4 regions of the Bradyrhizobium sp. URHC0002 genome follow, and region 2 is predicted to be linked to each of the others. Evidence: predicted binding sites of a transcription regulator. Region 2 holds the regulator's gene; each other region holds the start of a gene.
The links. The regulator PhoB, encoded in region 2, activates phosphate uptake and scavenging genes when phosphate is short. The targets are predictions, from matches to a motif close to TGTCATNNANCTGTCAT.

Region 1 (7,418 bases), 5.1 Mb from region 2:
TTCCCGCCAGACGCTGCGCACCACCGGAATGTCGCGGGCGACATGCACCCGGATCAAATCGGCGCGCTTGCCGGGCGCGATTTCGCCGCGGTCCGCAAGGCCCACGGCTTCGGCCGGCGTCTTGGTGACGGTGCGGACGGCGGCGGCCAGGTCGATCGCCGGAACATGCTGCGGCAATTGCAGGGCTGCCATCAGCAGGCTCGAGGGGATGTAGTCGGACGACAGGATATCCAGCAATCCCTCGCGGGCGAGATCGATGGCGGCGATGTTGCCGGAATGCGAACCACCCCGGACCACATTCGGTGCCCCCATCAGGATGCCGATGCCGGCCTGATGCAGCCCGCGCGCGGCTTCCATCGTGGTCGGAAATTCTGCCACCGAAACCCGATCCTGGATCGCATCGGCGACGTTTTCCTCGGTGGTGTCATCATGGCTGGCGAGCGGGATTTCATACTGATGCGCAAGCGCCACGATTTCGCGCATGTTGTTCGCGGCATACGTCTTCTGATAGTGGAAGCGCTTCTCGAACAGCGCATCGAGTTCGGCGTCAGTTTTGCCGCCCCCCTTGCCGCGATAATAGTCGCGCAGCTTGACCTCGTCGCGGAACTGACGCTGGCCCGGCGTATGGTCCATCAGCGACATCAGCCGCACGTCCGGCCGGTCGATCAACTCCTTGGCTTCCTCGACCACGCTTGGCATCGGAATTTCGCAGCGCAGGTGCAGGAAGTGATCGGCACGAAGCAGGTTCGCTTCGCGCGCGGATGTGATCGCTTCTGCGAGCACGCCTGCCCTGCCGTCCACTTCCTCGGCGCCGTCCTCGCGCCAGACCCGCAGCGAATCCAGAACCGTGGTGATGCCCGAGGTGGCCAACTGGCCGTCGTAGGACACCACCGCTGCGATCGGATCCCAGAATACCTTTGGACGCGGCACGTAATGCATTTCGAGATGGTCGGTGTGCAGTTCGATCAGGCCGGGCATGATCAGGTCGCCGCCGGCGTCCTCGCTGCCCGACGGCGCGCTTCCCTCGCCGAATTCCGCGATGCGGCCGTCGACAAACGCGACCCAGCCGCGCTCGACCACGCGATCGGCCAGCACGATGCGGGCGTTACCGAGGATGGTTTCTTGCCTTGTCATCTCACTTCTCTTCCTTCAAGCGGCGGCCGCAAATGACGTGACGTCGACGATACGGTCGGCGATCAGGTGACGTATTTCGTCGTCATGGACGATCGCCACCATCGCGACACCCTGTTGCTTCTTCTGTGCGATCAGCTCGACGACGACCGCGCGGTTGGCCGCGTCGAGCGAGGCGGTCGGTTCGTCCAGCAGCAGAATCGGCAGATCGGAAATGAAACCGCGCGCGATGTTGACCCGCTGTTGTTCGCCGCCGGAGAACGTCGACGGCGGCAGCGCCCACAGCCGTTCGGGAATGTTGAGGCGGCGCAGCAGCGCGCCTGCCTTCTCGCGGGCTTCCGCGCGCGCCGTGCCGTTCGCGATCAAGGGCTCGGCAACGACATCGACGGTGGCGACCCGCGGCACCGCGCGCAGGAACTGGCTGACATAGCCGATGGTGGAACGACGCACGCTAAGCACCTGCCGCGGCTCGGCGGTCGCAAGATCGATCACCGCGCCCTGATGGCGGATGCCGATCCGGCCGCCATCGCAGCGATAATTACCGAAGATCATTTTCAGGATCGAAGATTTGCCTGCACCCGAAGGCCCCGACAGCACCACGCATTCTCCCGGTTCGACATGGAACGAGACGCCGCGCACCACGGGCAGCTCGACGCCGCCCTGCAGGTGCATGGTAAAGGTCTTTTCGGCGCTGGTGATGTCGATCATCGCAGTCATTGGTGCGCTCATGCCGGCAAAATCGAGGAAACGAGCAATTGGGTGTAGGGCTCACGGGGATCGTCGAGCACCTGGTCGGTCAGGCCGGTTTCGATGACGCGACCACCCTTCATCACCATCACGCGATGCGACAGCAGCCGCGCCACGGCGAGGTCATGGGTGACGACGATGGCGGCAAGGCCGAGCTCACTGACGAGATTACGCATCAGATCGAGCAGCCGCGCCTGCACCGATACGTCGAGCCCGCCGGTCGGCTCGTCCATGAACACCAGCCGCGGTTCGGTGACCAGATTGCGCGCGATCTGCAGCCGCTGCCGCATGCCGCCCGAATAGGTCCGCGGTGCGTCGTCGATGCGCGCGGTATCGATCTCGACGCGCTCCAGCCAGGATGAAGCGCTATCGCGGATGCGGCCGTAGTGATTCCAGCCCACCGCCATCAGCCGTTCGCCGACATTGGCGCCGGCCGAGACCGCCATCCGCAGGCCCTGCGCGGGGTCCTGGTGCACATAACCCCAGTCGGTGCGGAACAGAAAACGGCGCTCGGCCTCACCTAACGCGGCCAGATCGCGCAACACGCCATCGCGCATCCGGTACGACACATGGCCGGCGCTCGGCGCGAGCTGCGCGGACAACAGCTGCAACAGTGTCGACTTGCCCGATCCGGACTCGCCGACGATGGCCAGCACCTCGCCGGGATAGAGCGCAAAGGATACGTCGCGGCAGGCGGTCAGCCGGCCGTAGTTCTTGCCAAGGTGATCTGCGACCAGAAGCGGTTCATCGTCCTGCACGGGATTTTGCGGCTCAGCCATGCGCCCTCTCCTTGTGCGGGGCTGCGCTCTCGCTGCCGCGATGGCCGGCCTGCTGACGCGCCTCGCAGTAGTCAGTGTCGGAACAGACGAACATTCGCCCACCCTTGTCGTCGGTGACGATCTCGTCGAGATAGGAATCGCCGGCGCCGCACAGCGCGCAGGGCGCGTCGAAGCGATAGCGCGTGAACGGGTGATCCTCGAAGTCGAGCGACACCACATGGGTATGCGGCGGGATCGCGTAGATACGCTTCTCGCGGCCGGCGCCGAACAGCTGCAGCGCCGGACAATTGTCCATCTTCGGATTGTCGAATTTCGGCGTCGGCGACGGGTCCATCACATAACGCGCGTTCACCTTCACCGGATACGCATACGAGGTCGCGATATGGCCAAAGCGCGCGATATCCTCGTACAGCTTGACGTGCATCAGACCATATTCGCCGAGCGCATGCATGCGCCGCGTCTCGGTCTCGCGTGGCTCCAGGAAACGCAGCGGCTCCGGGATCGGCACCTGATAGACCAGCACCTGCCCGGCATGCAGCGGTGCTTCGGGAATCCGGTGCCGGGTCTGGATCACGGTAGCGTCCGCCGTAGACGTAGTGGTCGCCACGCCGGCCGTCTTGCCGAAGAATTTGCGGATCGAGATCGCGTTGGTGGTGTCGTCCGAACCCTGGTCGATCACCTTGAGCACGTCATCAGGACCCAGGATCGCCGCCGTCACCTGCACGCCGCCGGTGCCCCAGCCATAGGGCATTGGCATCTCGCGGCTGGCGAACGGCACCTGATAGCCGGGGATCGCGATCGCCTTGAGGATCGCGCGACGGACCATCCGTTTCGTCTGCTCGTCGAGATAAGCGAAATTGTAAGCCGGCGCGTTCATTCCGCGGCCTCCTGCATTGGCGGAGCCTCGTTCGCCTCGGCAAACTCCTTGCGCAATTTGCGCAGCAGGCCGAGCTCGGATTGGAAGTCGACGTAATGCGGCAGCTTGAGATGCTCGACGAAGCCGGTCGCCTGCACATTGTCAGAATGCGACATCACGAATTCCTCGTCCTGGCCCGGCGCGATCACTTCCTCGCCGAGCTCGCGGGCGCGCAGGCTGCGGTCGACCAGCGCCATCGACATGGTCTTGCGCTCGCTTTGCCCGAAGGCGAGACCATAGCCGCGCGTAAAACACGGTGCTTCGGTGGCCGAGCCCTTGAACTGGTTGACCATCTGGCATTCCGTCAGCGCGATTGAACCGAGCGGAACGGCAAAGCCGGCATCCTCGGCCATGAACTCGACCTCCACCTCGCCGAAACGAATCTCACCGGCGAAGGGATGGTTGCGGCCATAGCCGCGCTGCGAGGAGTAGCCGAGCGCCAGCAGAAAACCCTCGTCGGCGCGGGCCAGGTTTTGCAGGCGCAGATCGCGATCCGCCGGGAAATTGAGCGGCTCTCGCGTCAGATCACCGACGGACGCGTCGGCATCCGCAACCGGCGACGGCTCGATCAGGCCATCGCGGCCCAGAATATCGGTCACGCGTGGCGTCGCGCCCGTGGACACCTCGCCCGTCGCGGGAGCCTCGGGCGTGAACCCCTCGGCGAGCTGGGGGTCGAGCAGGCGATGCGTGTAATCAAAGGTGGGACCAAGGATCTGCCCTCCCGGAATATCCTTGAAGGTCGACGAAATCCGGCGGCGCACCTGCATTGCGCCGGTGTCGACCGGCTCGGTCGCGCCAAAGCGCGGCAGCGTGGCGCGGAACGCGCGCACCAGGAAGATCGCCTCGATCAGGTCGCCCCGCGCCTGCTTGATGGCCAGCGCCGCGAGTTCGCGGTCGTATAGCGAGCCTTCGGTCATGACGCGATCGACGCCGAGCGAAAGCTGCTCGGAGATCTGGGCCAGCGACAATTCGGGAACGTCTCGGTCGCCGCGCCGCTCATGCGCCAGCAGACGATGGGCGTTCTCGATGGCGCGCTCGCCTCCCTTGACGGCAACGTACATGGTCAGCCTCCCCTCACGAGCCGCGTCGTGCGCGGTATGGCGACGATGGAATCGTCATGAACCAGCACGACATCGATGCCGCGCGGGAAAAGCGCGGCGTTGATGGCCAGCCGCTCGAACAGGTCACGCGGCTGGATTGAAGCGCGCAGCGCCGCCGAGCCGTCGATGCCAGGGCCCCGCAGCTCGACAACGGGACCATCCGTCAGGCTGTCGACCTGCAGGATCAGCGTCGTCGAACGGTCCGGATATTCATTGCTGCCGAACGCGAAGCGATCGAGCGCCGGCAGGTTTTCGGGATCGCCCACCAGCGCAAAACTGGCAACCGACGAATCCGCAACGACCGGCGCGCTGGTGTGGAACTTGAGCCACTTGGCGACATCGGCTGTCGCCGACATCCGGCCGTCAAGCCAGACCGGCGTGTCGTGGTCGAACAAGGTCAGCGCTATGGCGGCTGTGCCGCGCATCATCGCGACCGGCGTGCCGGCCGCGGACGCGATACGTTGAACGCTGCCGGGGCGCGCCATCGCATCCATCACGGACCGGAAGACCGATTGCGCCGACAACACCTTGTCGGCAAATCCTGCGGGCAATTCGGCAACGCTCGTCATGTCAGCCCTCGCCCCGTACCAGCGTGTAGAAATCGACCCGCGTCGCCGCGGCTTCCGCGGACTTGCGGTTTCGTTTTTCGATCATTGCCGCACGCAACGGCGCCACGACCTCGGCTTCAACCGCGGCCGCGAATTTATCCGACTGCACCATGGCGTCGCACAGTGCGATCAGCTTCGCCTTTTGACGGTCGCGACCGAGCGTGTAGCCGAAGCCGACTTCTCCGGTCGAAAGCCGCACCGCGGCGCGCGAAACCGTGGCCTCTCCGAGGTTGAAGGGCGCGCCGTCGCCGCCAACGCGGCCGCGCACCATGACCAGGCCATTTTCGGGCTCGCGCAGGTCTTCATGCGCCGGCAACGCAATCGCCTCGAGATGACCGGCAATGTCTGTGGCCGTGGAGTGGACCAGCACCGCCATCGCAGCCTTGCGCCGGGTTTGCCCGTGACTTTCCTCGCCTGCCATCACATCGACCTTGCCTGAATCAAGTTGTCTATGATATTAGACAACTCGATACCGAACCGCCATGACGATTTCGTGACAATGAGGTGATTTTTCTCCAATGATCGATATCGCCACATGAGCATTCAGGACACCGCCTCCGGCGTCGCGTTGTGGCGGCAGGTTGCCGACGGCATCGAGCGCGGCATCGCCGACGGCCGCTTTGTTGCCGGCGAAAAGCTGCCGGGCGAGATGGAGATCGCCGAGACCTATCGGGTCAACCGCCACACGGTTCGCCGGGCGCTCGCCACGCTCGCCGAACGCGGCCTGGTGCGCGCCGAACGCGGCAGCGGAACCTACGTCGAGGCGCAGCGCATCGCCTATCCGTTGCGCGCGCGGACACGATTTTCTGAAATCGTCGGTGCCGGCGGCCGCGAGCCGCGCGGCCAGTTGATCGATGCCTCCGAAGAGCCCGCGACGCGCGAACTCGCCCGTGAGCTCGGATTAAAGACCGGCGCACCCCTGATCCGGATCGAATCGGTGCGGCTCGCCGACCGCACGCCGATCTGCGTCAGCACCAGTTGGCTCTCCGCCGATCACTTCCCGGGCGCAGGGGCAGTCTTCGCCAACGCGCGCTCAATGACCAAGCTGCTGGCGCATTACGGCGTTCGCGACTACCGCCGTGCCTCAACCCGCGTTACCGCCGGGATCGTGGACGCCACCGACGCCGCAAGACTCGATCTCGCGCTCGGGCGTCCCGTGCTGGTGGTTGACAGCACTGACGTCGGTACCGACGATAAGCCGCTCGTGACCAAGCGCGCGCGCTTTGCCGCCGAGCGCGTCGAGTTTTTGATCGAGAACAGTTAGTTTACGCGACCGCCCGCTGCCCGATGATGGCAAAGCGCAGTTTGCCCGAGATCCAGTCGATCGCGGCGACCGCGACCAGAATCATCAGGATCAGGAACGAGACCTTTTGCCATTCCAGCACGCGGATCTGCTCGGCCAGTTGCAGCCCGATGCCGCCGGCGCCGACGATGCCGATGATGGTGGCCGAGCGGGTATTCGATTCGATGAAATAGAGCACCTGCCCCGCGATGACAGGCAGCACCTGCGGCATCAGACCGAAGCGTATTTCATGCAGCACGTTGCCGCCGGAAGCCCTGATGCCTTCGACCTGCTTCCTGTCGGCGGCCTCGATCGCCTCGGAAAACAATTTGCCGAACGCGCCGAAGTCGGACAGCGCGATCGCCAGAACACCAGCGAACGGGCCGAGGCCAACGACGTTGATCCACACCAGCGCCCAGATCAGCGTATCGACACCGCGGATGGAATCGAAAAAACGGCGCACCGGAAAGCGTAGCCACCCCGAGGGAATGATGTTCCGCGCCGCCAGCAAACTGAACGGCAGCGCGAAAACAGCGGCGATGGTGGTGCCGAGCAGCGCAATCGACAGGGTTTCACCCAGCGCCGAGAGATAGGCCGGTAATGATGAGCCCGGATCGGGCCGGATCATCATCAGCGTGATCCAGCCGAGCTGGCTCAGCCCTGCGAACAGTTTCGCCGGTGAGAAGCCGAGGTCGACCAGCCCGAAGATGAAAACGGCGAAGGCGGCGACGATCATCGCGGGCGTGGCGAGGCGCGTCGCGGCCGGCCTGTCAAACACATCGGGATATTTCGCCCGTAATTGTTCCCGGTCCGGCTTCGGCAACTGGCTCATGCCCGCGCATCCTTGCCGAACAG
Region 2 (7,418 bases):
CAGGAAATATTCATGCGCGGCTTCTTCGAGGCCGCCGCCGTCGAGCGCCACCAGGCCCTGATAGCGGCTCATGTCCTGCCCCTGATCGATGGTCATCGCGAGATGACCCTTGCCGAGCAGGGCGCCTGAATCCTGGCCGTCCTTCAGCCGCTTCGCGTCATAGCGCGCATAGGCGCGCAGGCGGTCCGGCGACTGGAAATCCACGATCAGGAACGACACCGGGCCGTTGGTCTGGGTCTGCAGGATGAAGCGGCCGTCGAATTTGAGCGCCGAGCCGAGCAGCGTCGCCAGCACGATCGCCTCGCCGAGCAGTTTTCCGACCGGTGCGGGGTAATCGTGCTTGGTCAGGATGTCGTCGAGTGCGGGACCGAGCCGGGTCAGCCGGCCGCGCAGGTCGAGTTCTGCGACCTCGAACGGCAGCACCGCGTCATCGACGGGAACGGACGACGGCGCGCGAACGGGCGCCTCGGTCGTGGTTTTTGCGTCTGATTGTGAATCCATGGCGCTTTATCTGGGGGCTAAGAGGGAAAATTGAAGGGGGTTGAAGAGAGCGAAACCACCTCCACGAGTCGTCCCTGCCTGATGCACAATTGCGCACCAGGCGCAGGGCCCATAGCCACAGGGCCCAATTGTGAAGCACGGCGTCTGCCACACCGCAACAATCGAAAGATCACGCGGTATGGGTCCCTGCGCCCGTGAGCGATTGCGCACCAGGCAGGGACGACGGAGTGAGCTACGCCCCTTCGTTAAAACACCAGGCCAATATGCCCTTTTGCGCGTGCAGGCGGTTTTCGGCCTCGTCGAACACCACCGATTGCGGGCCGTCGATCACCTCGTCGGTGACCTCCTCGCCGCGATGGGCGGGCAGGCAGTGCATGAAGATCGCATCACTCTTGGCCAGCGACATCAGCTTGGCATTGACCTGATAAGGCTTGAGCACGTTGTGGCGGTGTTCGCCGTCCTTGTCGCCCATCGACACCCACGTATCGGTGACGACGCAGTCGGCGCCGCGAACGGCGGCTTCGGGATCGTTGCCGAGCACGATCGGGGCTTGTGTCGCCTTGATCCAGTCCTTCATCGCCTTGTTCGGCGCGAGCTGCGGCGGGGTCGCGATATTGAGCTGGAACTTGAAACGCTCCGCCGCATGCGCCCACGACGCCAGCACGTTGTTGTCGTCGCCAGTCCAGGCCACGGTGCGGCCCTCGATCGGCCCGCGGTGTTCCTCGAAGGTCATCAGGTCGGCCATCACCTGGCAGGGATGCGAGCGCCGCGTCAGCCCGTTGATCACGGGCACGGTGGCGTGCGCGGCCAGTTCCAGAAGCGCATCGTGATTGAGGATGCGGATCATGATCGCATCGACGTAGCGCGACAGCACGCGCGCGGTGTCGGCGATGGTCTCGCCGCGGCCGAGCTGCATCTCCGCGCCCGTCAGCATGATCGACTCGCCGCCGAGCTGGCGCATGCCGACGTCGAACGACACCCGCGTACGGGTCGAGGGACGTTCGAAGATCATCGCCAGCGTCTTGCCTTCGAGCGGCTTCTTGCCCTTGTCATGTGCCTTGAGCTTCGCCTTCATGTCGGCGCTCAAGGCCAGCATGTTGCGCAACTCCATTGGCGGCAGTTCGCTGATGTCGAGGAAGTGACGGACCGATTTGCTCATCACCCCGCCGCCTTCTTCAACTGATTACCCGACAGCGCGGCGCAGGCGCGCTCGAGCATCTGAACGGACTCGCCGATCTCGGCCTCGGTCACGATCAACGGCGCCAGGAACCGCACCACATTGTCGCCGGCGCCGACGGTGAGCAATTTCTCGTCGCGCAACGCATTGACGAGATCGCCCGACGGCACCACGGCCTTGACGCCGACCAGGAGCCCCTCGCCGCGCACTTCCGAGAGCACGGTGGGATAGCGGTCGACCACGGAGGCCAGTTTCTGTTTCAGCAGCAGCGACATCTTCTGTACGTGGTCGAAGAAGCCGGGCGTCAGCATCACGTCGAGCACGGCATTGGCCGCCGCGATCGCCAGCGGATTGCCGCCGAAGGTCGAGCCGTGCGAACCGGGCGTCATGCCGCTTGCGGCTTCCGCGGTCGCGAGCACCGCGCCGATCGGAAAACCGCCGCCCAGTGCCTTGGCCAGCGACATCACATCCGGCGTCACGCCGACGCGCTTGTAGGCAAAGAGATCGCCGGTACGGCCCATGCCGGTCTGCACCTCGTCGAATGCCAGCAGCAGGCCCTTCTCGTCGCAGAGCTGACGCAGCGCCTTGAAGAACGCCTGCGGCGCGGAGCGCACGCCGCCCTCGCCCTGCACCGGTTCGATCAGGATGCCCGCGGTGTGCGGGCCGATCGCTTTTTTCACCGCTTCGAGATCGCCGTGCGGCACCTGGTCAAAACCATCCATCGGCGGGCCAAAGCCTTCGAGATATTTGGCGGAGCCGGTGGCTGCGAGCGTGCCCAGGGTGCGGCCATGGAACGCGCCTTCGAAGGTAACGAGCCGATAGCGTTCGGGATGACCCTTGGAGAATTGATAGCGGCGCACGACCTTGATCACGCCCTCCATCGCCTCGGCGCCCGAATTGCAGAAGAACACGAGGTCGGCAAAGCTCTGTTCGCACAGCCGCGCGGCGAGCTTCTCGCCGTCCGGGCTCTTGAACAGGTTCGACATGTGCCAGAGCTTGGTCGATTGCTCCTGCAGCGCCGCGACCAGATGCGGATGGCAGTGACCCAGCGCGTTCACCGCAACGCCTGAGGTGAAGTCGAGATAGCGATCGCCATTGGTGGCGGTCAACCAAGCGCCCTCGCCGCGCTCGAAGCCGAGATCGACCCTGGCAAAGACGGGGAGCAGATGCGACGTGGCGCTATTGGTCATGGCGATCACAAATGGTTTGCATTGAAGGTTTGAGACCCGCTTTCAAGACCTGCCGCGCAGCACACGCCTGCATGGGCGCGAACGCGGCAACGGCCGGTCTTGCGAAAACGAAACGTGCCGCCTCTTAAGGGCGGCACGTAAGAGGTATTCTATGTGGGCGGGGAGCGCTGTCAACACGCCACGAGGCCGGCTTTCCTGCACTGCAAGAAGGGGAAATCCGTCAAAAATCCGTAGGATTGCGGTGTGGTGGAAAACACGCAGTGCAATGCTTAGATATCGGAACATGTGGACGCGCGGGCCCGGACTCTTGCGCCGGAGTCACGCCATATTGTAGCGTTTGGGCTGTCGGGTACGACATCTCGTGCGGCGGTTCTGATCCCAAGAGTCCATTTTGTGCAGCGTACACGTTCGGGCGCGGTTTTCGCGCCCGGCGAGGGCTAAGGGATTCTGACCGCAGGGATTTTTAAGACGAATGACGTCGCCTGCGCGGCCCCTGATCGGCCGGCGCGAAGCGAAGGGAAGAATACGATGACGGTTTTGACCTGGTCCGATGATCGCGTCGAGCAGCTGAAGAAGCTCTGGGAAGCCGGATTATCGGCCAGCCAGATCGCCGCGGAACTTGGAAATGTGACGCGAAACGCCGTGATCGGCAAAGTGCACCGGCTGGGCCTGTCCGGCCGCGCCAAGAGCCCCTCCTCGGCCGCCCCGCGGCAGCGCAAGGCGCGTCCCGCCGCCCAGCAGATGATGCGGGTGTCGAGGCCGGTCTCGCGCGGCAACACCGCGCTCGCGCACGCCTTCGAGGTCGAGTTGGAGGCTGATCCGATCGCCTTCGACAACGTGGTGCCGATGAGCCAGCGGCTGTCGCTGCTCGAACTGAACGAGGCGACCTGTCACTGGCCGGTCGGCGATCCCTCGAGCCCGGAATTCTTCTTCTGCGGCGGCAAGGCGCTCTCGGGCCTGCCCTATTGCGCACATCACTCGCGCGTGGCGTATCAGCCCGCTGCCGACCGGCGGCGGCAGCAGCCGAAGCCGACGCGGTAGAACGCGCGGCAGTAATTGTCGTCCCTGCGAACGCAGGGACCCATAACCACGAAAGCACGTGGTTATATCTGGCTGGAGCTCCAGCTCTTTTCAACAAATGTCATCGGTGTTTACGGGTCCCCGCGCCCCGTGCGCAATTGCGCACTAGGCGGGGACGACGGCAGCATGTGCATGCCCTTGCGCGTTCGCGGGGACGACGTGCGCGACGACGAAGCAGCTATTGCTGCTCCACCTTCGCAAACCGATCGTCCAGCGCATACCCCGCGCCACGCACGGTGCGGATCGGGTCCTGCTCGCGGCCGGGATTGAGCAGTTTGCGCAAGCGGCCGATATGGACGTCGACGGTGCGCTCGTCGATATAGATGTCGCGACCCCAGACGCTGTCGAGCAATTGCTCGCGGCTGAAGACGCGGCCGGGATGCTCGAGGAAAAACTCCAGCAAGCGATACTCGGTCGGACCGAGATCGATCTGACGGCCCGAACGCGCGACGCGGCGCTTCTCGCGATCGAGTTCGATGTCGCCATAGGTCAGCACGGTGGCGAGCCGCTCGGGGCTTGCGCGCCGCAACAGGCCCTTCACCCGCGCCAGCAGTTCCGGCACCGAGAACGGTTTGACGATGTAATCATCGGCGCCGGTCGCAAGGCCCCGCACCCGCTCGCTCTCCTCGCCGCGTGCCGTGAGCATGATGATCGGCAATTGCTTGGTCTCCGGCCGCGCCCTTAAGCGCCGGCAGAGCTCGATGCCGGACAGGCCCGGCAGCATCCAGTCGAGCACGACGAGATCGGGCACGCGCTCCTTCAGCCGCGTATCCGCGTCGTCGCCGCGGCCGACGGTTTCGACCTCATAGCCTTCGGCGTCGAGGTTGTAGCGCAACAGCGTGGTCAGCGCTTCCTCGTCCTCGACCACCATAATGCGCGCGCTCATCATTCTTTCCTCAACTATTGGGTACGGTCGCAGCAAAATTCGTCATGTCGCCCTTCGGGCGCTTGTCGAGCATCTGCTGGCCCTCGATCATGTAGAACACGGTCTCGGCGATATTCGTGGCGTGGTCGCCGATCCGCTCGATATTCTTGGCGCAGAACATCAAATGGATGCAGAACGAGATGTTGCGCGGATCTTCCATCATGTAGGTCAAGAGTTCGCGGAACAGCGAGGTGCAGATGGCGTCGACTTCCTCGTCGCCCTTCCACACCGCCATCGCCGCCGGCAGATCGTGCGCCGCATAGGCGTCCAGCACCGACTTGACCTGCGACAGCACCAGGTCGGTCATATGCTCCAGGCCGCGCATCAGCTTCAGCGGCTGGAAATCGTTCTCCAGCGCCGCGACGCGCTTGCCCATGTTCTTGGCGAGGTCGCCGATCCGTTCCAGATCGGTGGCGACCCGCATGGCGCCGACGATTTCTCGCAGATCGATCGCCATCGGCTGGCGACGCGCAATCGTCAGCACCGCGCGCTCCTCGATCAGATGCTGCAGACGGTCGATCTCGACATCGGTCGCGACGACACGCTTGCCGAGCGCGACGTCGCGGCGGACCAGCGCGTCGACGGATTCGGTGATCATGCGCTCGACCATGCCGCCCATCTCGGCGACGAGACGGGTCAGTTCCTGAAGATCGCTGTCAAATGCCTTGGCGGTGTGTTCAGAAGCCATTTCTTATCTCCTCAACCGAACCGGCCGGTGATGTAGTCCTGCGTGCGTCGATCGCTCGGCGAGGTGAAAATCTTGTTGGTGTCGTCGAACTCTATCAGCTCGCCGAGATACATGAAGGCGGTCTTGTCCGAGACGCGCGCCGCCTGCTGCATGTTATGGGTAACGATGGCGATGGTGTAATCCTCCGCCAGCTCCTGGATCAGTTCCTCGATCTTGGCGGTCGAGATCGGGTCCAGCGCCGAACAGGGCTCGTCGAACAGGATCACCTCGGGCCGCACCGCGACGGTGCGCGCGATGCAGAGCCGCTGCTGCTGGCCGCCGGACAGCGACAGGCCGCTTGCATTGAGCTTGTCCTTGACCTCGTTCCACAGCGCGCCGCCACGCAGCGCCTTCTCGACCCGGCCGTCCATCTCTGACTTCGAAATCTTCTCATAGAGGCGGATGCCGAAGGCGATGTTTTCGTAGATCGTCATCGGGAACGGCGTCGGCTTCTGGAACACCATGCCGACGCGAGCCCGCAGCAGATTGAGATCGAGCTTGGGATCGAGGATGTTGGTCTGGTCGAGCATCAACTGGCCGGTCGCCTTCTGGCCGGGATAGAGATCGTACATCCGGTTGAAGATCCGCAGCAGCGTGGACTTGCCGCAGCCGGACGGGCCGATGAAGGCGGTGACGCGGTGGGTGCCGAGCGTCAGGTTGATGTTCTTCAGCGCGTGGTGCTCGCCATAGTAAAAGTTCAGGCCGCGGGCGGTCACCTTGGGCGGGGCCTCCGGCAGCGCCACCTGCGGAACGGGCCCGCTCGCGGTACTCACGGATACGGAGAGTTCGGTCATTTGGATGTCCTCTCGGCGCCGAGAATGCGCGCGCCAATATTCAGGGCAAGTACGGTGAGTGTGATCAGGAGCGCCCCGCTCCAGGCGAGCTGCTTCCAGTAGACATAGGGGCTCTGGACGAAGTTGTTGATGGTGACGGGCAGGTTCGCCATCGTCTTGGTCAGGTTCAGGCTGAAGAACTGGTTGGAGAGCGCGGTGAACAACAGCGGCGCGGTCTCGCCGGCGACGCGGGCCGTCGCCAGCAGCACGCCGGTGATCAGACCCGAGCGCGCGGCACGATAGGCGATCCGCCGGATCACCAGCGAACGCGGCAGGCCGAGCGCGGATGCGGCCTCGCGCAGCGGATTGGGCACCAGCCCCAGCATGTCCTCGGTGGTGCGAACCACCACGGGGATCACGATCACGGCCAGCGCCAGGCAGCCGGCAAAGGCCGAGAAGCCCCCCATCGGCACCACGATGGCGCCGTAGATGAACAGGCCGATGATGATCGAGGGCGCGCTCAACAAAATATCGTTGATGAAGCGGATCACCGAGGTGAGCTTGTCGTGCTTGCCGTATTCGGCGAGATACGTGCCGGCGAACAGGCCGAGCGGCGCGCCGATGCCGACCCCGATCACGGTCATGAGGATCGAGCCGACGATGGCGTTGCGCAGGCCACCATCGGTCGAACCCGGTGGGGGCGTATCCTGGGTGAAGACGGCGAGGTTGAGGCCGGCAAGGCCGTTGTAGAACAGCGTGAACAGGATCAGGGCGAGCCAGGTCACGCCGAACAAAGCGGCGCCGACGCAGAGCGTGCGGATGATGATGTCGAAGCGGCGGCGGGAAGCGTAGATCGGGTTCATGTCAGTTCCCCGCCTTCTTTTCCAGCCGCATCAGCATCAGCCGGGCGGCGGCAAGCACGAAGAAGGTCAGCACGAACAGAAGCAGGCCGAGCAGGATCAGGCCGGATTGATGCAGCCCGTCGCTCTCGGCGAATTCGGAAGCGATCGCCGCCGAGATCGTGGTGCCCGGCGCGAAGATCGAG
Region 3 (7,418 bases), 4.6 Mb from region 2:
ATCCGCGGGGACGACCCTGCCTGTGTAAGTGGAGGGTCTGTCATGGCTTGGGCTGTATTGTTTGCCGCAGGTCTACTGGAGATCGGCTGGGCCATCGGTCTGAAGTACACCGAGGGCTTTACACGGCTTGTACCTTCGGTACTGACGCTCGCGGCCATGGCCGGAAGCATCGTTTTGCTCGGACTGGCGCTGAAAACGCTGCCGATCGGGACGGCCTACGCGGTATGGACCGGTATCGGCGCGGTCGGAACCGCGATCCTTGGCATCGCATTGTTCGGTGAACCCGCCACCGCCGCGCGTCTCGCCAGCATCGGGCTGATCGTGGCCGGCATTGTCGGCCTCAAACTTGTCACCTGATCAGCGCAGCAGTACCGCCGCCCAATAGGTCAGCGCCGCCACGATCGCGGAAGCCGGAATGGTGATGACCCAGGCGTAGACGATCGAACTCGCCACGTTCCAGCGGACCGCCGAGACCCGGCGGGCCGCGCCGACGCCTACGATCGCGCCGGTAATGGTGTGGGTGGTGGAGACGGGAACCCCGAGATAGGTCGCCATAAAGAGCGTCGCCGCCCCGCCGGTTTCGGCGCAAAATCCCTGCATCGGCGTCAGCTTGGTGATCCGCAATCCCATGGTGCGAACGATCCGCCAGCCCCCCATCAGCGTGCCGAGGCCCATCGCGGCCTGACACGCCAGCACCACCCAGAACGGGATATTGAAGTCGCTGCCGATGTGGCCCTGCGAGTACAGCAGCACCGCGATGATGCCCATGGTCTTCTGCGCGTCGTTGCCGCCATGGCCGAGCGAATAGAGCGATGCCGACACGAATTGCAGGATCCGAAACGCACGATCGACCGCGAACGGCGTCGAGCGCACCGAGGCCCAGGACACGATCGCGACCAGGACCAGCGCCAGCAGGAAGCCTACCAGCGGCGACAGCACGATCGCCAGCAGCGTCTTGGACAGGCCGGTCCAGACCGCCGCCGAAATCCCGGCCTTCGCCATGCCCGCGCCGACCAGCCCGCCGATCAGCGCGTGCGAGCTGGACGAGGGAATCCCGAGCGCCCAGGTGATCAGGTTCCAGACGATGGCGCCCACCAGCGCCGCGAAGATCACGGTGGCATCGACCACGCTCGGCTCGATGATGCCGGTGCCGATGGTATTGGCGACGTGAAGCCCGAACACCAGGAAGGCGATGAAATTGAAGAAAGCGGCCCAGATCACCGCATATTGCGGGCGCAGCACACGGGTCGACACGATCGTTGCGATCGAATTGGCGGCGTCGTGCAGCCCGTTGAGGAAGTCGAACAGCAGCGCGACCGCGATCAAGAAGACCAGAACCGGAAGACCGAGGGTGGCATCCACGTGATGGCCCCGCCCTATACCTGTTCGATCACGATCGAGTTGATCTCATTGGCGACGTCGTCGAAGCGGTCGGACACTTTCTCAAGATGCTTGTAGATCTCGGCCCCCACCACGAAATCCATCGTGTTGCCGCTGCGATGCTTGAGAAACAGCTCCTTCAACCCGATGTCGTGGAGATCGTCGATGCGGCCCTCCAGCTTTCCGATCTCCTCGGTAATGGCGGACAGCATCGCAACGTTGTTTCCGATCGATTGCATCAGCGGCAGCGCGCGGCCGACCAGATTGGCGCACTCGACCAGCAACGTCCCGATCTCGCGCATCGGCGGCTCGAACGTGCGGACCTCGAACAGCACCACCGCCTTCGCGGTCTGCTGCATCTGATCGATCGCATCGTCCATCGCCGTGATCAGGTTCTTGATGTCGCCGCGGTCGAACGGGGTGATGAAAGTGCGCCGGACCGCCGTCAGCACCTCGCGGGTAATGCCGTCGGCGTCATTCTCGAACTGGTTGACGCGCTGGCAGAACACCGGCGTTTCGTCGCCGCCCCGCAGCATGTCCTGCAGCGCCAGCGCCCCCTGCACGACCGTCTGGGCATGCCGATCAAAAAGATCAAAAAATCGCTCCTCTTTCGGCAAAAAGGCACGAAACCAGCGCATCAGCATTGGTCAAAATCCATTGTTCTGGAGGCCGTCTGACAGCCCGTCACAGGGTTGTCATAGACCATTCGCGGGCAAAGCGCGCGACGGCAGGCCCCGGGAACCGGGTCATCCACCGCTTTGTGGCACCGAAAAATGTGCCAAAACCGGCAGTTTTACAGCGATCTCCGGAAATAATGCGCGATCTCGCCGATCACGCCGCGGCGGAAGGTCAGCACGCAGGCGACGAAGATGACGCCCTGGATCACCGTCACCCACTGCCCGAACCCGGCCAGATATTGCTGCATGGCGATGATGACGAAGGCGCCAACGACCGGGCCAAAGACGGTGCCGAGGCCGCCGACCAGCGTCATCAGCACGATTTCTCCCGACATCGTCCAGTGCACGTCGGTGAGCGAGGCATTCTGCGCCACGAACACCTTCAGCGAACCGGCAAAGCCCGCAAGCGTCCCGGACAGAATAAAGGCAAGAAGCTTGTACTGGTCGGTCTTGTAGCCCAGCGAGATCGCACGCGGCTCGTTCTCGCGGATCGCCTTCAGCACCTCGCCGAACGGCGAGTTGATGGTGCGGTAGATCAAGAGGAAGCCGCCAAGGAAACCGGCCAGCACGACGTAGTAGAGCACCGTGGGCTTGGCGAGATTGAATATCCCGAACAGGTAGCCCTGCGGAATGCCCTGGATGCCGTCTTCACCATGGGTGAACGGGGCCTGCAGGTAGATGAAGTACAGGAGCTGCGACAGCGCCAGCGTGATCATCGAGAAGTAGATGCCCTGCCGGCGGATCGAGATGAAGCCGGTGACGACCGAAAGCGCGGCAGCGCCGGCGACGCCCACCACAATTCCGATTTCCGGCGACACGCCCCACACCTTGAGCGCATGCGCCGTGCAATAGCCCGCTGTGCCTAAGAACATCGCGTGGCCGAATGACAGCAGGCCGCCATAGCCGATCAGAAGATTGAAGGCGCAGGCGAGCAGCGCAAAGCACAGGGCCTGCATCACGAAGAACGGGTAGATGCCGGTCAGCGGCACCAGCCCCAGCAGCACCGCCATCGCCGCAAACACGATCATCTCGTCGCGCATCGCGCGCGGCGTTGCCGGCAGTGTGTCGTCAGTCAATGCGCTCATGTCAGGCCGCCCGTCCGGTCAGTCCCGCTGGCTTCACCAGCAACACCAGCACCATCAGGACAAACACCACGGTGTTGGAAGCCTCGGGATAAAAATACTTGGTCAGTCCTTCGATCACGCCAAGTGCAAATCCGGTGATGATCGATCCCATGATCGATCCCATGCCGCCGATCACCACCACCGCGAACACGACGATGATCAGGTCGGCGCCCATCAGTGGCCGCACCTGGTTGATCGGGGCCGACAACACGCCGGCCAATGCCGCCAGACCGACGCCGAGCCCGTAGGTCAGCGTGATCATGCGCGGCACATTGATGCCGAATGCGCGCACCAGCGTCGGATTTTCGGTGGCGGCGCGCAGGTTGGCGCCAAGCCGCGTCTTTTCGATCAGGTACCAGGTCGCGATGCACACCACGAGCGAGAAGATGACCACCCAGCCACGATAGACCGGCAGGAACATGAAGCCGAGATTCATGCCGCCCTGCAGGCCGCGCCACTCGCCGATCTGCGGGTAGTCGGGAATCGCATAGGGCAGCCCGGACGAGCCGAAATAGTTCTGGAATACGCCCTGCACGATCAGGGCGATGCCGAAGGTCAGCAACAGGCCATAGAGGTGGTCGAGGCCGGCGAGCCATTGCAGCATGGTCCGCTCCAGGATCATGCCGAAGATGCCGACCACGATGGGCGCGATCAGCAGCGCCCACCAATATCCGATGCCGGTGAGGCTCAAAAGGAAGTACGCGCAAAACGCGCCCATCATGTAGAGCGCGCCATGGGCGAAAAAGGAAGTACGCGCAAAACGCGCCCATCATGTAGAGCGCGCCATGGGCGAAATTGATGATGTTGAGCATGCCGAAGATCACGGCGAGCCCGAGACTGAGCAGCGCGTAGAACGATCCGTTGATCAGTCCCACCAAGAGCTGGGCGTAAAGAGCTTGCATCGGTTTCGCACTCAATCTCGTTTAGGACACGGAATCGCGTGGTGACGCGAAGGTGTGCCCGCCGGCACCTGGCCGGCGGGCAATCGCATTTACTTCTTTACCAGCGAACAGGCGCTTTCCGAAAGCGGCCGGAAGGCCTGGTCGGCCGGGGTGGTGCCGATCAGCTTGTAGTAGTCCCACGGCCCCTTGGATTCGGAGGGCTTCTTGACCTCGAACAGGTAGGCCGGATGAATCTTGCGGCCGTCGGCGCGGATCGAGCCCTTGCCGAACAGCTTGTCGTCAGTCGGCAGTTCCTTCATTTTGGCGACAACCTTGGCGCCGTCATGCGGATTGCCGCCCATCGCCTCGAGCGACTTGAAATAATGCAGCAGGCCCGAATACACACCGGCCTGTACCATCGAGGGCATCGCCTTGTTCTTCATGCGCTCGGAGAAGCGCTTGGAGAACGCGCGGGTATCGTCATTCTGATCCCAGTAGAAGGTCTCGGTGAAGCTGAGACCCTGCGCCACCTTCAGGCCGAGCGAATGCACGTCGGTGATGAACAGCAGAAGACCGGCCAGCTTCTGGCCGCCGGCGACGATGCCGAATTCGGATGCCTGCTTGATGGTGTTGGTGGTGTCGCCGCCGGCGTTCGCCATGCCGACGATCTTGGCCTTGGAGGCCTGCGCCTGCAGCAGGAACGAGGAGAAGTCCGACGAATTCAGCGGATGCTTGACGGTGCCGATAACCTTGCCGCCCGACTTCACCACGACCGCCGTGGTATCGCGCTCCAGCGCGTGACCGAACGCGTAGTCCGCGGTCAGGAAGTACCAGGTGTCGCCGCCGGCCTTCACCAGCGCCTGCCCGGTCGAATTGGCGAGCATGTAGGTGTCATAGACCCAGTGAACCGTGTTCGGCGTGCACTGGGCATTGGTGAGGTCCGACGTCGCCGCGCCGGTATTGATCATGATGGAGTTTTTTTCCTTCACCAGGTTGTTGACCGCCAGCGCGACGCCGGAGTTCAGCACGTCCATGAAGATGTCGACCTTCTCGACGTCGACCCACTGCCGCGCGATGGTCGTGGCGATGTCGGGCTTGTTCTGGTGGTCGGCGGAGATCAAGTCGAGCTTCCAGCCTTTGGCCGCCAGCCCGGAATCTTCGATCGCCATCTGCGCCGCCAGCGTCGAGCCGGCGCCGCCGAGGTCGGAGTAGAGTCCGGAATTGTCGGTGAGCACGCCGATCTTGACGGTCTTGTCCTGCGCCAGGGCGCCGCCGCCTGCGGCAAGCGCCAAGGCCGTGCCGAGGAAAAGAGCTGAAATCCGATGTTTCATAGTATCTCCATTAATCCAGTGTGCAGCCGTAATACCGATTAAACGCCGAGATAGGTGTGGAGCTTGTCCATGTTGGCCGACAGCTCCGAATTCGCAAAACCGTCGATGACCTTGCCGTGCTCGACGATGTAGTAGCGGTCGGCAACCGTCGAGGCGAAGCGGAAATTCTGCTCGACCAGCAGGATGGTGAAGCCTTCCGACTTCAGCCGCGCGATGGTGTGGCCGATCTGCTGGATGATGACGGGCGCCAGCCCCTCGGTCGGCTCGTCCAGCATCAGGAAGCGCGCGCCGGTGCGCAGGATTCTGGCGATCGCGAGCATCTGCTGCTCGCCGCCCGAAAGTTTTGTACCTTGGCTGCTCAGACGTTCCTTGAGGTTCGGAAAGAGATCAAAAATCTGGTCGAGCGACAGGCCGCCAGCGCGCACGATTGGCGGCAGCAGCAGGTTTTCGCGCACGTCGAGGCTTGCGAAGATGCCCCGCTCCTCGGGACAGAACGCGATGCCCTGGCGTGCGATCTTGTCGGATGAGGCGCGCGTGATGTCCTGACCGTTGAAACGGATCGAACCGGTACGCTTGCCGATAATTCCCATCACCGACTTCAGCGTCGTGGTCTTGCCGGCGCCGTTGCGGCCGAGCAGCGTGACCACCTCGCCGGCCTTCACATTGAAGTTGATACCGTGAAGGATGTGGGATTCGCCGTACCAGGCCTGCAGGTCGGAAACGGAAAGAATTTCCGCGCCCGCCGGTTTGGCGGCGGCTTCGGCCATTTTCAACTCAGGCATGACCGGCCCCCAAATAGGCTTCCTTGACGCGCTCGTCCTTGGACAGTTCGGCATAATTGCCTTCGGCCAGCACCTGCCCGCGGGTCAGCACCGTGATGATATCGGACAGGTTGGCAACCACGGAGAGATTATGTTCGACCATCAGGATGGTGTACTTCGCCGAGATGCGCTTGATCAGCGCCGCGATCTTGTCGATGTCCTCGTGGCCCATGCCCGCCATCGGCTCGTCGAGCAGCATCATCTCAGGGTCGAGCGCCAGCGTCGTCGCGATCTCGAGCGCGCGCTTGCGGCCGTAGGGCATTTCGACCGCCGGCGTGTTGGCAAACTCGCTCAGGCCCACATCGTTGAGAAGCTCATGCGCACGGCCGTTGAAGCGGTCGAGCACGCTTTTGGAGCGCCAGAAATCGAATGAGCTGCCGTGCTGGCGCTGCAGGGCGACGCGGACGTTTTCCAGCGCCGTCAGGTGCGGAAACACCGCAGAAATCTGGAACGAACGCACCAGTCCGAGGCGGGCCACATCGGCCGGCGCCATCGCGGTGATGTCCTGTCCCTTGTACAGGATCTGGCCTGCCGACGGCCTCAAGAACTTGGTCAGCAGGTTGAAGCACGTCGTCTTGCCGGCGCCGTTCGGCCCGATCAACGCATGGATGCTACCGCGACGGACCTTCAGAGCAACGTCGCGAACGGCGAAGAAACCCGCGAACTCCTTGGTCAATCCGTGGGTTTCGAGAATGAACTCATCAGCCAAACAAATTTCCCCCATCAGCCATCACCGCGAAGCCCCTCGCGCGTGGCCAATTTTTCCCTATTCGGGCAGGCTCCTACCGGACGTCCTGGAATCCGTCCAAACCTGCCGCCTCCGGCCGGAATATGCCGTCAATGGCGGGGATTAGGCAAGGTGGAAAGCTGACGCAGGAAAAGCACAAGCGTCGGTTCCGATGCGCCATAAGTCGAATGGTGCAGTCCCGGTTCGGCCGGTCACCCCTGCGCTTCAGCCGGTGGACCCTGCCGGCAAGCCGCCGTTAACGGTGTTTTGCTGCAATCGGGCCTTTTCACACAATATTTCCGCCTCAGGCGCATCATCACGCGATTTAGAGAGCCAGGAATTGCCGCCTTGGAATTTCAAAGCGCCCAACCATCGATCGTCAAATCGATCAAGCAGCGCGACCTGCTCAATAACTGGCTGCGGCTATACGCCCCCGAACAGTCGATACCGCGCATGTCGGAATACCAGCCGGCGCGG
Region 4 (7,418 bases), 1.2 Mb from region 2:
CTTGAGGTTAAGCCCCGCTTCCTTGTTCTTGCCGACCTCCGGCCGCAAATTCGGGTTGGGCAGGAAACAGAACAGCCCCGCAGTGCCGCCCGGACAGGGAAAGAGCGGCGGACCACCGCCAGTGGCATGCTCGCCGGCGATCAGCGTTTCGGTGATCGCGGGCGCGCGGTAGCCTTCGGCATAGCTGACATAGGGCGTAAAACCCGCCACCGGCGTCACGCCGATGGTGATCTTCGGCGAGAAACGGTCGCCGCCGCCGCCGGTCGCCACCGTCGGCGAATGAAGGTCGTAGCGATCGTAGCGGATCGCGCTGACGGCCTCGAACCAGGTCGAGTAATTCTGCTTCAACTGCGCGAAGCCGCCGGACACGGTGCGCAAGCCGCCGGGCGTGGTAATGTTGGAATTGCCGCGGCTGTCGGAGGTTCTCACGTCATCCTGAAACGCATCGACGCCCAGCGTAACCGCGTTGCGCCAGTCGCCGACATTGAACCGCGTCGTATTGTAGACGTCGATTCCGAGCGTATCGAGCACGTAGCCGCGGCGATCGCCGACGCAGCCCGAAATGTTGTTACCGGGATTGGAGAGCGAGCAAACGCCGCCACCGGTGGTGATGCGATTGTTGTAGGTCTTGACCTGGTCGTTCTCGGTCCGGTTGCCGTAGAGGGACATATTCCAGTCCCACAGATTGTCATCGGGCTTGTTGTACTTCCACGTCACCGTTCCCGTGTAGTTCTTGGCATCCGACGCATAGACCGATGTACCAGCAATCGCCGCCAGTGGCGCCAACGTGGTGGTCGGCCCGCGGTTGAGCTGGCCGATGCTGTATTGGTAATCCTGGAAAATGCCACCGAACTTGATCTCGTGTCCTTCGGCGGGGCGAACGGTGACCTTCATCAGGCCGGCCGCGATCTGGTTGCCGGTATTGCCGATCTCGGTGCCGTTGCCGTCCTTGTAATTGCCCTGCGTGCGGTAGACCGCGCCACCAAAGACATCGACATTGGGGTCAGCACGCAGGCCACCAAAGATCGAGCCGAGGCCACGAGCGCTGTTGGTGCCGCCGGCGCCGGTCATGTCGACGCCCCAGCGTTCGCCCGGGCGCACCACGTCGTTGATGTCCTTGGTGCGGAACGAGACCACGCCGCCGATCGCGCCGGAGCCGTAGATGTTCGCGGTCGGGCCGCGCACCACGTCGACGCTGCCGACCAGTTCGGGGTCGAGGAAGAACGAGCCGTTGGCGTTGTGGCCGGTGCGCTGGTAGTTCTGCCGCGCACCGTCGACGACGACGGCGACGCGGCCGAAATCCTGCAGGCCGCGGATGTTGATGACGGTCGAAGGATCGTCGCCGCGCTCCTGGACCGACACGCCAGGTATTTGGTAGAGGATGCCGGACAGCCGGTTCGGCTGCAGGCCCTGGATCTGTTCGAGCGTCACCACGCTGACGGGCGCCAGTGCGTCGATCGCGCGCTCCTCGGTCTTCGAGGCCGCCACCGTGATCGTATCGAGCGACTGCACCGCCGTGGCGCCAGCCTGCGCGCGCGCATTCATCGCCGCCGCCGTAGCCTGCGCATCCTGCTGCGGTTTGGCTTGCTGGCGTTTGGCCTGCTTCTGTTTCTTCTGCTCGGGAGAGCGCGTGACGACCTCCCCTTCGAGCGCCTGCGTGAACGCTGCGCCTGACGACATCAACGCGAACGAAAATGCCGACGCGCCCAAAACCAAGGCGCGCGAATGCCTGACCCCGAAAGCCATACTGCCCCAACCTGTTATTTATGTCTTGGGTTTGGCTGGCGGGCGCCGCTGGTGATGAGCGGCTGCTTGCTGGCTAACAATTTTCGCGACCGGGCACCCCCGCTCGTATCGCGTTCATCTTGGTTACGCCGCGTTGCGGGACCGGTCAATAACGGCACGGCGCACTTTATATCGATTGTAAAGTGCAGCAGTTGGATTGCGCGTCGATCAAATTATACAAGCAGCTGGTCGGGAACATCGGGGGCACAACAGCAATTATGACGGCACCTTCAGGAGATAATGTCGGAGGCGCCGGAAAACACGCCGAAAATCCGCCGTCTGCGACACGCCTTCTCACCATGAACGGCAGCCGAATCGACAGCCGCGAGCTGTTCGCGACCGAGCGCGAAATCATCATCGCGCATGGCGGGGACAATTATCGCCTGCGGCTGACGTCGCAGAACAAGCTGATCCTGACCAAGTGAACCGGCAATGACAATTTGTCGCACGCTCGCACTATCGGCCGTCACCTGCGGCTTTCTGCTCGGCGGCGCGGCCATCGCTGCAGGCATTACCGTGCATGACGCACGCAATCGCGATATCACGATCTCAGATCCGGCACGGATCGTGTCGATCGGCGGCGCGATCACCGAAATTCTCTACGCGCTGGGTTTCGAAGACCGCCTCGCCGGCGTCGACACCACAAGCCTCTATCCGGCCGCGGCCCGCGACAAACCGAATGTCGGCTATATGCGCCAGCTCTCGGCCGAAGGCGTGCTCGGGCTCAATCCCTCGCTGGTGCTCGCCGTGCAGGGCTCGGGGCCAAAGGAAACCATGGACGTGCTGGAGGCGGCCAAGGTGCCGCTGGTGCTGGTGCCCGAAACCTTTTCCGAACAAGGGCTGCTCGACAAGATCAAGCTGGTCGGCCACGCCATGGGCGCGGACAAGCGGGCCGAGTGCCTGACGGCAGTCGTGACGGACGACCTGGCGCAACTGCGCGAACTGCGCGGCAGGGTGACGAAGCCGGTGCGCGTGATGTTCGTGATGTCGCTGTTGAACGGCCGCGCGATGGCCGCCGGGAAGAACACCGCGGCGAACGAGATCATCGCGCTTGCCGGCGCCGTCAACGCGATCGACGGCTATGACGGCTACAAGATCATCAACGACGAGGCGATCGTTGCTGCAAAGCCCGATGTGGTGCTCTCGATCCAGCGCGGCAAGGATTCGGTGGACGCGGAGACGGTGTATCTTCATCCGGCCTTCGCGCTGACCTCCGTCGCGGCGAGCAAGACCTTCATCTCGATGGAAGGCCTTTATCTGCTCGGCTTCGGGCCGCGCACGGCGGCCGCAGCGCGCGACCTCTCGATCAAGCTCTATCCGGCGCTGGCGCCGCAGGCTGAGACATTCAAGCCGGCGGCAGTCACCGCAAACTGCCGCCTGTGACGGCCCTCTCCGACAGCGCGGCACGTGCGAAGCAGCGCGGCGGGTATGCATTGCGTCCACCCGCTTCGCTGACCCTCATCTGTCTGTTCGCCGCACTTGCCGGTGCAGCGATGGTGGCACTCACGATGGGCGCCGCCGGAATTCCACTGGCGCGGCTGCCGGCCGCGCTCGGCCTGTGGGGCGACGCGGCAGCGGGTCCAACGCTTGCGCGCGACCAACTCGTGCTGTGGTCGATCCGGATTCCTCGAATCGCGGCAGCCGCGATGGTCGGCGCCCTGCTCGCCGCATCGGGCGCCATCATGCAGGGGCTGTTTCGCAATCCCCTCGCCGACCCCGCTTTGGTCGGCGTTTCCTCCGGCGGCGCGTTGGCCGCGGCCGCCGCGATCGTGTTCACCGACAGCCAGATCGGGCAAAGCTTGCGCTTCATGCAGCATCATTTGCTGCCAATCGCGGCGTTTGCGGGTTCGCTGGTCACGACGGTTATCCTCTATTCGATCGCGAGCCGCTCGGGGCGGACGTCGATCGCGATCTTCCTGCTGGCCGGCATTGCGATTGCCGCCATCGCCAATGCCGGTGTCGGACTTCTGGTATTCATCGCCGACGATCGCCAGTTGCGCGATATCACATTCTGGATGCTGGGTTCACTGAGCGGCGCGACCTGGCCCAAGCTCGCCACGCTGGCGCCGGTGCTGGGGCTCGCTTTGATTGCCTGCGTCTCGATCGCGCGCGGCCTCGATGTCCTCGTGCTCGGCGAGGCCGAGGCCTTTCACAGCGGCGTCGATGTCGAGCGACTGAAGCGGATTTCGATCGTGCTGGTATCGGCGATGACGGGCGTTGCGGTCTCGGTCTGCGGCGTGGTCGGCTTTGTCGGCATCGTGGTGCCGCATCTGTTGCGGCTGGTGATCGGGCCGGCGCACCGGCTGCTGCTGCCGGCCTCGATGCTGTTGGGCGCGGTGCTGCTGGTGGGCGCCGATACGCTGGCCCGCACCATCGTGGCGCCCGCGGAAATGCCGATCGGCATCCTGACCGCGGCGATCGGCGCGCCGTTCTTTCTGGGCATGCTGTTGCGCCAGCGCGGGTTGGTCTCGCTATGACCGCCGTTCTCGAAGCGCAATCGATCTCGATGACGATCGGCGGCGCCACGCTGGTCGACGGCATCGACCTGCGCATCAAGGCCGGCGAGATGGTCGCGATCGTCGGCCCCAACGGCGCCGGCAAATCGACGCTGCTGCGGATGTTGTCCGGCGATCTTCGCCCGACGCGCGGGCAGATCAGGTTGAAGCAGCGCGAAATCCGCGCCTATCCGCCGCGCCAACTCGCCCACCACCGCGCGATGCTGTCGCAGCATGTCAACGTCACCTTCCCGTTCACGGTCGAGGAAATCGTCCATATGGGCGCGGGCGATACTGGCCGCGCCGCCGCGCAAAGGCTGGTCGATGCCGCGCTGGGCGAGGTAGGGCTCACGCATTTCAGTCACCGGCAATTGCCGACGCTCTCGGGCGGCGAACAGCAGCGCGCGCATTTTGCCCGCGTGCTGGTGCAGCTCGCCTGCGGCGAACAACAGCACGGCCCTGGCCTGCTGCTGCTGGACGAGCCGACCTCCAGCCTCGACATGCGCCATCAGATCGACCTGGTGGAGACGGCAAGAGGGCGCGCGCAGAATGGCACGGCCGTGATCGCCGTGCTGCACGACCTCAACCTCGCGATGCGCTTCGCCGACCGGATCGTGCTGCTGCATCGCGGCAAGCTCGCCGTCGACGGCGGCTGCGCCGAGGCGATCACGGCCGAAACCATCCGCCGGATTTTCGAGGTGGACGTCACGATCGACTATACCGATCAGGGCGTGCCGTTCCTGCTGCCGCAGACGATGCGGCCCGCAGGCCCGCCAACGGCATAACGCCGCGGGGCTTATCCCACGGCGTTACAGGTTCTTCACAGAACTGTCAGCTAACTGTAACAGCCGCTCCGCAAGACACAGCGCATCGTCATCATGAGGAGATCCGCCATGCGCGTGTCATTGCTCTGCTCCGTCGTATCAGTCTTTCTGGCCAGTGCTGCATTTGCGCAAGGCGAAGGCGAATTTCCGGCCACGCTGAAGGGCCACGCCGTGCTGCCGGCGCAGACCTTCATCGATGCGCCCGCGGACGCGCCTGATGATCTCAAGACCGCGGGCAAATACACCACCGGCAAGCGCGTCGACGCCGTCGGCAGCGTGATGGGCAAATCCTACGAGCGGCCGACTGGCGTGTCGCTGCCGTTCAAGGGCCAGCCGCTGCAGGGCCATTCCGGCATCAAGGTGATGCCGGACGGTTCGTTCTGGGTGCTCACCGACAACGGCATGGGCTCGCGCTACAACTCGGCGGATTCGATGCTCTATCTCAATCGCCACAAGATCGACTGGGCGACCGGCAAGATCGAGCGGCAGGAAACCATCTTCCTGCACGATCCCGACAGGAAGGTGCCGTTCCGCATCTTGCATGAGGATACTGCAAAACGTTATCTCACCGGCGCCGATTTCGACACCGAAGGTTTTCAGATCATCGGCGACGCCTTCTGGATCGGCGATGAGTTCGGTCCCTATGTGCTGAAGGCCGACAGGTTCGGCAAGATCCTGGCCGTGTTCGAGACCACCGCCGACGGCAAGCCGGTGCGCTCGCCCGACCATTGGTCGGTGCAGTCGCCGGGCGCACCCGGTGCGACCTACACCACGGTCAATCTGCGCCGCTCCAAGGGCTATGAAGGTTTTGCGTCGTCGAAGGATGGCAAGTTCCTCTACGGCCTGCTCGAAGGCCCGCTGTGGGACGCCGAGAAGAAGGACTTTGAAAAGGTCGACGGCAAGGAAGCCTCGCGGATTCTCGAATTCGACGTCATGAACGAAAAATTCACCGGCCGCTACTGGCAATATGTGTTCGAGCAGAACGGCAACGCCATCGGCGACTTCAACATGATCGATGCCTCCAGCGGCCTGATCATCGAGCGCGACAATGGCGAAGGCACCGCGGACAAGGCTTGTCCGGCCGGCCAGCGCGCCGAGAACTGCTTTCCGGATCTGGCGAAATTCAAGCGCGTCTACAAGGTCGAGCTCAGCGATGCCAACGTCGGCAAGCCGGTGCGCAAGATCGCCTATATCGACTTGATGAAGATCAAGGATCCCGACAACAAGGCTCGCAAGCCGCTCAACGACGGCGTGCTAACGTTCCCGTTCTTCACCATCGAGAACGTCGACCGCGTCGACGACACCCATATCATCGTCGGTAACGACAACAATTTGCCGTTCTCCTCGAGCCGCGAGCCCAACAAGGCGGACGACAATGAGTTCGTGCTGCTGGAAGTCGGCGAGTTTTTGAAGGCGAAGTGATGCCGTCGCTTCTCCCTCTTTCCGCCCTACGCGGGAGAGGGAGAGGAGAGAAAGCTCTACGGCAGCACGGTCACTCGCCGTCGATCGAGCGCCTTCGACCGCGCCATCCACTCCGGCAGGGACGCGCCGTCGCGATGCCGTCCGCCGGCGCATGCCGCGGCCCAGGCGGCTACAGCGCCGAGCAGGATCGCGGTCGCGACCGAAAAGGCGAGAATGATGGTGCCGCGCCGTGCCCGCGCAATGGCTGTCCTGGCGCTGGCAATCGCATTGTCGACCCGTCGTTCGGCATCCGGCGCCGAAAGGCCCGTCAGCGCACCAACCTGCTGAATGAGATAAATGCGGTCGTCCGCGCTCAAGCCGCTGTGACTTGAGGTGGTGAGAAGGATACGGCCAGCTTCCGCGCGCTCGGCGCTGAGATCGACATTGGGTGCGCGGCGGCCAGCGCGAAGCAGCCGGTCCAGTTCATAGCTCAGCAGCGGTTCGGCCGCGCTGGCCTGCGCTGGGCCACGCATCGACGATGTCCGAGTGACGCTGGCCGCGCCAATCCAGGTGGCGAGGATGGCGCCCATGACCACGGCGAGCGCCCAGGTGCCCAGCCCATGGGCGCCGTCAACGTGTTCTGTTTCCTCCACCGAAGCCGGACTGATTGAGGTGCGGGTATGTCCGGCGATGTAGCCACCAAGGCCAAAGCTAAGCACGGCCTGGATGATCAGATAGAGGCCCGACAGGATCGCCAGCGCGGCTGAAGCATCGCGCCACGTTGGCGCCGTCGACGTGACGCCGAGGCCAATCGTGACCGCGAACGTCAGCAGTACGGAAGAAAGCGCGGTCGCCGCGAGCGCTCCGAGCACGATCGGCGACCATTGCAGGAAGCGCGGCGCGATATCGCTTC

Region 1: phnF (phosphonate metabolism transcriptional regulator PhnF) is a predicted target of PhoB. The motif match lies at 5,764-5,780, and genes of this name have one in related genera.
Region 3: ACVWVY_RS31595 (DUF47 domain-containing protein) is a predicted target of PhoB. The motif match lies at 2,063-2,079, and genes of this name have one in related genera.
Region 4: ACVWVY_RS15015 (esterase-like activity of phytase family protein) is a predicted target of PhoB. The motif match lies at 5,110-5,126, and genes of this name have one in related genera.

Annotation. Positions count from the first base shown of each region.
Region 1 is NZ_JBSSCF010000001.1:7,027,457-7,034,874, forward strand. It holds gene ACVWVY_RS34265 (alpha-D-ribose 1-methylphosphonate 5-triphosphate diphosphatase) at 1-1,134, opposite strand, end outside; gene phnL (phosphonate C-P lyase system protein PhnL) at 1,150-1,848, opposite strand; gene phnK (phosphonate C-P lyase system protein PhnK) at 1,857-2,657, opposite strand; gene ACVWVY_RS34280 (alpha-D-ribose 1-methylphosphonate 5-phosphate C-P-lyase PhnJ) at 2,650-3,534, opposite strand; gene ACVWVY_RS34285 (carbon-phosphorus lyase complex subunit PhnI) at 3,531-4,634, opposite strand; gene phnH (phosphonate C-P lyase system protein PhnH) at 4,637-5,242, opposite strand; gene phnG (phosphonate C-P lyase system protein PhnG) at 5,244-5,702, opposite strand; gene phnF (phosphonate metabolism transcriptional regulator PhnF) at 5,817-6,545, shown strand; gene phnE (phosphonate ABC transporter, permease protein PhnE) at 6,547-7,395, opposite strand; gene phnE (phosphonate ABC transporter, permease protein PhnE) at 7,392-7,418, opposite strand, start outside.
Region 2 is NZ_JBSSCF010000001.1:1,899,717-1,907,134, reverse strand. It holds gene ACVWVY_RS09010 (Hsp33 family molecular chaperone) at 1-501, opposite strand, end outside; gene argF (ornithine carbamoyltransferase) at 734-1,660, opposite strand; gene ACVWVY_RS09000 (acetylornithine transaminase) at 1,660-2,868, opposite strand; gene ACVWVY_RS08995 (GcrA family cell cycle regulator) at 3,397-3,909, shown strand; gene phoB (phosphate regulon transcriptional regulator PhoB) at 4,127-4,834, opposite strand; gene phoU (phosphate signaling complex protein PhoU) at 4,845-5,561, opposite strand; gene pstB (phosphate ABC transporter ATP-binding protein PstB) at 5,573-6,394, opposite strand; gene pstA (phosphate ABC transporter permease PstA) at 6,391-7,236, opposite strand; gene pstC (phosphate ABC transporter permease subunit PstC) at 7,238-7,418, opposite strand, start outside.
Region 3 is NZ_JBSSCF010000001.1:6,454,154-6,461,571, forward strand. It holds gene sugE (quaternary ammonium compound efflux SMR transporter SugE) at 43-357, shown strand; gene ACVWVY_RS31590 (anion permease) at 358-1,362, opposite strand; gene ACVWVY_RS31595 (DUF47 domain-containing protein) at 1,377-2,021, opposite strand; gene ACVWVY_RS31600 (branched-chain amino acid ABC transporter permease) at 2,174-3,142, opposite strand; partial or broken gene ACVWVY_RS31605 (branched-chain amino acid ABC transporter permease) at 3,144-4,083, opposite strand; gene ACVWVY_RS31610 (ABC transporter substrate-binding protein) at 4,173-5,393, opposite strand; gene ACVWVY_RS31615 (ABC transporter ATP-binding protein) at 5,432-6,175, opposite strand; gene ACVWVY_RS31620 (ABC transporter ATP-binding protein) at 6,168-6,923, opposite strand; gene ACVWVY_RS31625 (PAS domain-containing protein) at 7,290-7,418, shown strand, end outside.
Region 4 is NZ_JBSSCF010000001.1:3,108,260-3,115,677, reverse strand. It holds gene ACVWVY_RS15040 (TonB-dependent hemoglobin/transferrin/lactoferrin family receptor) at 1-1,746, opposite strand, end outside; gene ACVWVY_RS15035 (hemin uptake protein HemP) at 2,004-2,210, shown strand; gene ACVWVY_RS15030 (heme/hemin ABC transporter substrate-binding protein) at 2,218-3,168, shown strand; gene ACVWVY_RS15025 (FecCD family ABC transporter permease) at 3,279-4,262, shown strand; gene ACVWVY_RS15020 (heme ABC transporter ATP-binding protein) at 4,259-5,065, shown strand; gene ACVWVY_RS15015 (esterase-like activity of phytase family protein) at 5,174-6,526, shown strand; gene ACVWVY_RS15010 (hypothetical protein) at 6,583-7,418, opposite strand, start outside.